Linked DNA regions of Streptomyces sp. 2114.4. The protein of the gene in region 1 interacts with the protein of each later gene in a pairwise test. Links are inferred from orthologs where the notes say so. Each region holds a gene or a part of one and is shown on either strand. Other genes may lie near its edges. The genes, in order: CFW40_RS14030 and ndk.

Region 1 (3,306 bases):
GTGGCGCCCGCCACATCGGCGGCGCGGACCGCGTAGCCGTCCATGGAGCTGTTGTCGAAGGGCGGCAGGGCGACGGGGACCGTGATGTCCTCGACCAGGACGCAGCCCTGGGCTTCGAGGAGCTGCAGCTCGATCGGGTCCAGCGGGGCGATCTTCGCCAGGACGTCGTCGAGGTGCTCGGCCACCGACCAGACACGGTCCTGGTGGCGGGTCCGGCCGGTGGCGTGGTTCAACGTTTCACATCTCCTCGGTGACGTAACTGCGAAGCCAGGACCGGAAGTCCGGGCCCAGGTCTTCACGTTCGCATGCCAGTCGGACAATGGCACGCAGATAGTCGCCGCGGTCGCCGGTGTCATAGCGGCGGCCCTTGAAGACCACGCCGTGCACCGGGCCGCCCAGGGCGGGGTCGGCGGCCAGCGCCTGGAGGGCGTCGGTGAGCTGGATCTCTCCACCGCGGCCCGGGGCGGTCTTGCGCAGCACCTCGAAGACGGCCGGGTCGAGGACGTAACGGCCGATGATCGCGAGGTTGCTGGGTGCCTCGGCCGGGTCGGGCTTCTCGACCAGGTCGGAGACGACCACGACATCGTCGTCGCCGGTGGGCGCGGCGGCGGCACAGCCGTAGAGGTGGATCTGCGCCGGGTCGACCTCCATGAGGGCGATCACGGAGCCGCCGTACTGCTCCTGTATCTCGACCATGCGCGCCAGCAGCGGGTCGCGGGGGTCGATCAGGTCGTCGCCGAGGAGGACCGCGAAGGGCTGGTCGCCCACGTGCGGTGCGGCACACAGCACCGCGTGGCCCAGGCCCCTGGGGTCGCCCTGCCGTACGTAGTGCATGGTCGCCAGGTCGCTGGACTCCTGCACCTTGGCGAGCCGGGACTCGTCGCCCTTGCGGTGCAGGGCCTCTTCGAGCTCGTAATTGCGGTCGAAGTGGTCCTCGAGCGGGCGCTTGTTGCGGCCGGTCACCATCAGCACGTCGGAGAGTCCGGCGGCGGCCGCCTCCTCCACCACGTACTGGATGGCGGGCTTGTCGACGACCGGAAGCATCTCCTTGGGTGTGGCCTTGGTGGCGGGGAGAAACCGGGTGCCGAGGCCGGCTGCGGGGATGACAGCCTTGCTGATCCGTGTGTGCGATGGGGTCATGCGCGCCACCATAACCGGCCCTATCGGAACGATGATGAGGGTCTGGTGAATAGAGCACGAGAGCGGGAGCAAGGGCACACAGTGAGCGTTGACGACGATAGAAAGCGCAGGTTGCGGCGGCATCTCCTGGAGGTGAGGAGAGCATTGCCGCAGGATGTCGTCGCCGTGACGGGCGAGGCGCTGGCCCGACGGACGCTGGAGCTGGACGAGTTGGCCGCGCCCGCCGGCGCGCGCCCCGGCGGTCGGGGCAACCACGGCGGCCCCGGCGGCCCGCCCACGGTGGCCGCCTATGTCTCGATAGGCGGCGAGCCCTCCACCCGCGCCCTGCTGGACCGGCTGCGGGCGGCCGGGGTGCGGGTGCTGCTGCCCGTCCTGCTGCCGGACAACGATCTCGACTGGGCGCTCTACGAGGGCGCCGAACGGCTCGTCCGGGCCGGCCGGGGGCTGCTGGAACCGGACGGGGCCCGGCTGGGCCCCGAGGCCGTCACACAGGCCGATGTGGTGCTGCTGCCGGGGCTCGCGGTGGACCGCGGCGGGCTGCGGCTGGGCCGCGGCGGCGGCTCCTACGACCGGGTGCTGGCCCGGCTGGAGCGGGCCGGTGCGCGGGCGTCGCTGGTGGTGCTGCTCTACGACGCGGAGGTGCTGGCCGAGGTGCCCGCCGAACCGCACGACCGGCATGTGCATGCCGCGGTGACCCCGTCGGCGGTGCACCGCTTCACGGCGCCGGGGGGCCGTACGGAGGGCTGAGGCGGGCGGACAGGGCCGGGGCCGCCGGAAGGGCGCCGCAAAGACACCGGGCGGGCCGGACGTCTTCCGGCCCGCCCGACGGCGCAGCGCTCTCCAGGGGGGGCGGGCAGCCCGCCCGCCCCCAGGGGCAGCGCCCCTACGGCGACAGCGTCAGCGTGTCCTTGCCCGCCTTCTTGACGGCGTCCTGGCTGTACGCCCAGGGCAGCAGATCGCCCTTGGCCCACTTGTCGGTCTGGTCGTAGTAGTGGGCGTCGTACGCGTGCCCCGAGGCGCCGGTGAGGTTGATCCAACGGGACTTGTCGAGGTCGGCGAGGTTGACCACCATCCGCATCGACGGGACCCAGGTGACCTTGTAGCCGCTCGCGGCGTTCCAGCCGGTGGCGTCGACCGCGGCCTCACCGCCGCCGACGTTCCAGGGCCCGCGATTGAACAGGCCCTGCAGCACGCCGGGTCCGTCGGTGCCCAGGGTCTGGTTCTTCAGGAACATCTGGTGCAGCCGGCCCCAGCTCCAGTTGTCGATGTTCTTGCCCAGCTTGGAGGTGAGTTCGTAGCGCGCGTCCGCCATGGCGTGCGCCAGGAGCTGGTCGCGGTTCTTGTCGCCGGGACGGCCCGGCCGGTCCTCGGTCTTCCACCAGGCGTTGTTCGGGTCGTCGAGGATGCCCCGGACGACCTCGTACCAGCGGTCGCCGCCGTCGGGCTGGGCGGTGGCACCGTCCCGCTCGCCGCATTCGCGGATGTACTTGTCGTTCTCGTCGGCGGGGCCGGTCTCGTCCGCCGGGCGGACGGTCAGGCACTGGCCGTCGGGGCGCAGCTCCTTGGGCATCTTGTTGCCGAAGGCGAGCTTGAGGGTGTTGCGCCAGACGGCGTTGAAGTAGGCGGCCGCGGCGGAATCGGGCTCCTGGGTGAAGTCCCAGCCCTCCAGCAGCTGCTGGGCGTCGCGGACGTACTTGTCCTTGATGTCGATCTTCGTGAGGTACGGCGTCAGCAGCCGGGCGATCTCGCTGCTGTTGTCCTTCTGGAAGGCCTGCATGTCGTCGGTGGAGACCTTGCCGCCGTCCTTGATCTTCGACTCGATCAGGTCGTTGATCCGCTGGCTGCGGGAGCCGTAGCCCCAGTCCTTGGTGAGGAGGTAGGGGTACTTCTCGTCCGTGACGGCCTGGTTGGCGGTGACGATGTAGCCGCGCTGGGGGTTGTACTCGTACGGGAGCGCCTTCTGCGGGATGTAGCGGCTCCACTGGTACCTCGGGTCCCAGCCGGGCGCCGGGAGGGTGCCGTCGAAGTGGCCGTCGCCCTTGCCGCGGACCGGGATCCGGCCCGGGGCCTGGTAGCCGATGTTGCCCTTGGTGTCGGCGTAGATCAGGTTCTGCGAGGGGGCCTCGAAGTCGCCGGCGGCCTTGCGGAAGCCGTTCCAGTCCTTGG
Region 2 (3,026 bases), 680 kb from region 1 along the record:
GCGCTCGCCGCGGTCGAGGCGTTCTTCGGCGTCGGCTCGGACCACGCCCGCACGCTGGACATCGACACCATCCGCTCCGCGTTCGCCGCGGTCAGCTCGCCCGGCCGGATGGAGGTCGTACGGCGCAGCCCGACGGTCGTGCTGGACGCGGCACACAACCCCGCGGGTGCGCGGGCGGCGGCCGAGGCGGTCACCGAGGCGTTCGGGTTCAGCCGGCTGGTGGGTGTCGTCGGGGCCAGCGGGGACAAGGACGTACGCGGTTTTCTGGAGGCCTTCGAGCCGATCTTCGCCGAGGTCGTGGTGACACGTAATTCCAGCCATCGTGCGATGGATCCCGATGAGCTGGCCGCCGTGGCCGTCGAGGTCTTCGGCGCCGAGCGCGTGCAGGTCGAGCCGCGGCTCGACGACGCCCTGGAGGCGGCGATCACCCTCGCCGAGGAAGAGGGCGAGTTCTCCGGAGCGGGTGTGCTGGTGACCGGCTCGGTGATCACGGTCGGCGAGGCCCGGCTGCTGATGGGAAGGGGCTGATCATGCGCACCCTGTGTGCGAGCACCCTGATAGGTGAATTCTTCGTGATCGGCTTCGCGGGCCTGGTGGCGATGCAGATGACCGACCTGCCGGCGGCCACGGTCTGGACGGTCAGCGGCATCGGGATGCTGCTGAGCCTCCTGCTGTGCGGGATGCTCAGCCGCCCGGGGGGCGTCCAGCTCGGCTGGGTGCTGCAGCTCGCCCTGATCGCCGCCGGTTTCGTGGTCCCGACGATGTTCTTCCTGGGCGCGGTCTTCGCGGCCCTGTGGTGGGCGTCGGTCCACTTCGGACGCAAGATCGATGAGGCGAAGGCCCGTTGGGCCGCGCAGGCCGAGGCGCCGGGCGAGCCGGCCTGAGACAGGGCGCGGGCGCCGCCCCGGGCCCCGGGGAAGGTGGCCGGGGGCGGGGCCGCCCGGGGCCGGGTCACCCATGTAGCCTCAGTTCACCCGCTGACCATTGTTCATATCCAGGGAGTTCCTCCGTGAGCCAGCGCACCCTCGTCCTCCTCAAGCCCGACGCCGTCCAGCGCGGTCTGATCGGCGAGATTCTCGGCCGTATCGAGAAAAAGGCCGGCTGGACGATCAGCGCGCTGGAGCTGCGCAGCCTGGACCGCGCGCTGCTCGAGCAGCACTACGCCGAGCACGTCGGCAAGCCGTTCTACGAGCCCCTGGTCGCCTTTATGTCCTCCGGGCCGGTGGTCTCGATGGTCGTCGAGGGCGAGCGGGTGATCGAGGGCGTGCGGACGCTGGCCGGTCCGACTGACCCGATTGCCGCGCCGGGTGGGTCCATTCGTGGGGACTTCGGAACGATCACCCGAGAGAATCTGATCCATGCATCGGATTCCGAAGAGTCCGCAGAGCGTGAAATCAAGATTTTCTTCCCCGGCATCTCCTGACGTCTCGTCAGCTACACACCCCTCGTGACCAGGGGCGACCGAAAAAAACATCGGTCGCCCTTTGGTGTATACGACACGATCGGGGGAACGCATCATCGCGACACGACGTCACCATTAAGGGGGGCGGGTGCGTGTACGGCTGACAATGGCGAAACAGCCTCCCGACGTGTTCGAGTGGGCGCACTACGAACTACGATGGAGGCTTCCGCGCCGCACAGCGCATCACCTCCTGCCGACCTCCAGTAAGCATTCGCTCCAGTTGGGAAGGCCAGACGTATCCTCATGGGGAACAACATGTCGTTCATCGGCCGTGACATGGCTGTCGACCTCGGGACCGCCAACACGCTGGTGTACGTCAGGGGCCGCGGCATCGTCCTCAACGAGCCGTCGGTCGTGGCCATCAACACCAACACCGGCGGGATTCTCGCGGTAGGTGCTGAGGCGAAGAAGATGATCGGGCGCACGCCCGGCAACATCGTCGCCGTACGGCCCCTGAAAGACGGCGTGATCGCCGATTTCGAGATCACCGAGCGGATGCTCCGCTACTTCATCCTGAAGATCCACAAGCGGCGCTATCTGGCCCGCCCGCGGGTCGTCGTGTGTGTCCCCTCCGGCATCACCGGCGTGGAGCGCCGCGCGGTCATCGAGGCCTCGACCCAGGCCGGCGCGCGCCAGGTCCACATCATCGAGGAGCCGATGGCCGCCGCGATCGGGTCCGGCCTGCCGGTGCACGAGGCCACCGGCAACATGGTCGTGGACATCGGCGGCGGTACCACCGAGGTCGCGGTCATCTCGCTCGGCGGCATCGTCACCGCGCAGTCCATCCGGGTGGCCGGCGACGAACTCGACAACGCGATCATCCAGCACATCAAGAAGGAGTACAGCCTTCTGCTGGGCGAGCGCACCGCCGAGAGCATCAAGATCACCATCGGTTCGGCGTACGACCTCGAGCAGGACGAGCACACCGAGATCCGCGGCCGTGACCTGGTCTCCGGCCTGCCGAAGACCGTCGTCATCTCGGCCGCCGAGGTCCGCAAGGCCATCGAGGAGCCGGTCAACTCCATCGTCGACGCGGTCAAGACGACGCTCGACAAGTGCCCGCCGGAGCTGTCCGGTGACGTCATGGACCGCGGCATCGTGCTCACCGGAGGCGGCGCCCTGCTCCGCGGCCTCGACGAGCGGCTGCGCCGCGAGACCGGTATGCCCATCCACATCGCCGAGGACCCGCTCGACTCCGTCGCGCTCGGTTCCGGCAAGTGCGTCGAGGAGTTCGAGGCGCTGCAGCAGGTCCTCGACTCCCAGCCGCGCAGGTAGCACGGCCCGGGTCCCGCTCCACGCCGCGGACGCCGAACGGCGTCCGCGGCGGTCGGGGCCCCTGGCGACCCCGGCCGGTCCGCCCGGCGGATCGCTGATATACAGGCACAACATCCCGACAGACACGGTGTCCTGACGCTTCATCATCCGGCGCCGTCACATCAGGCACAACGCTCAACTCCCGAACGAGACCGGCGGGGCCCGCAGCCGGCCGGTCCTACGAGGAAGGACACGGCCGCCGCACGTGAGGGACACACGAGAGAGCCGGCTGCTGCTGGTGCTGCTGATC

Evidence for each region.
Region 2: the proteins of CFW40_RS14030 (region 1) and ndk interact in binary tests that used the Escherichia coli proteins (3 or more experiments, as listed by UniProt). The link is inferred for Streptomyces sp. 2114.4 from one-to-one orthologs.

The regions. Positions count from the first base shown.
Region 1 is NZ_FYEY01000001.1:3,249,068-3,252,373, forward strand. What follows is about bases 74-3,069. They hold CFW40_RS14030 (5-formyltetrahydrofolate cyclo-ligase), read left to right. Parts: upstream 74-1,251; coding sequence 1,252-1,887; downstream 1,888-3,069. Other genes in these bases: glp (gephyrin-like molybdotransferase Glp), read right to left, coding at 74-233; galU (UTP--glucose-1-phosphate uridylyltransferase GalU), read right to left, coding at 238-1,140; CFW40_RS14035 (penicillin acylase family protein), read right to left, coding at 2,024-3,069. In the rest of the region: more of glp, read right to left, coding at 1-73; more of CFW40_RS14035, read right to left, coding at 3,070-3,306. UniProt on the Escherichia coli protein: Involved in the removal of 5-formyltetrahydrofolate.
Region 2 is NZ_FYEY01000001.1:2,564,941-2,567,966, reverse strand. What follows is about bases 1-2,716. They hold ndk (nucleoside-diphosphate kinase), read left to right. Parts: upstream 1-1,009; coding sequence 1,010-1,423; downstream 1,424-2,716. Other genes in these bases: CFW40_RS11180 (rod shape-determining protein), read left to right, coding at 1,718-2,716; CFW40_RS11190 (DUF4233 domain-containing protein), read left to right, coding at 531-884; CFW40_RS11195 (folylpolyglutamate synthase/dihydrofolate synthase family protein), read left to right, coding at 1-528. In the rest of the region: more of CFW40_RS11180, read left to right, coding at 2,717-2,737; rod shape-determining protein MreC, read left to right, coding at 2,982-3,026. UniProt on the Escherichia coli protein: Major role in the synthesis of nucleoside triphosphates other than ATP. The ATP gamma phosphate is transferred to the NDP beta phosphate via a ping-pong mechanism, using a phosphorylated active-site intermediate.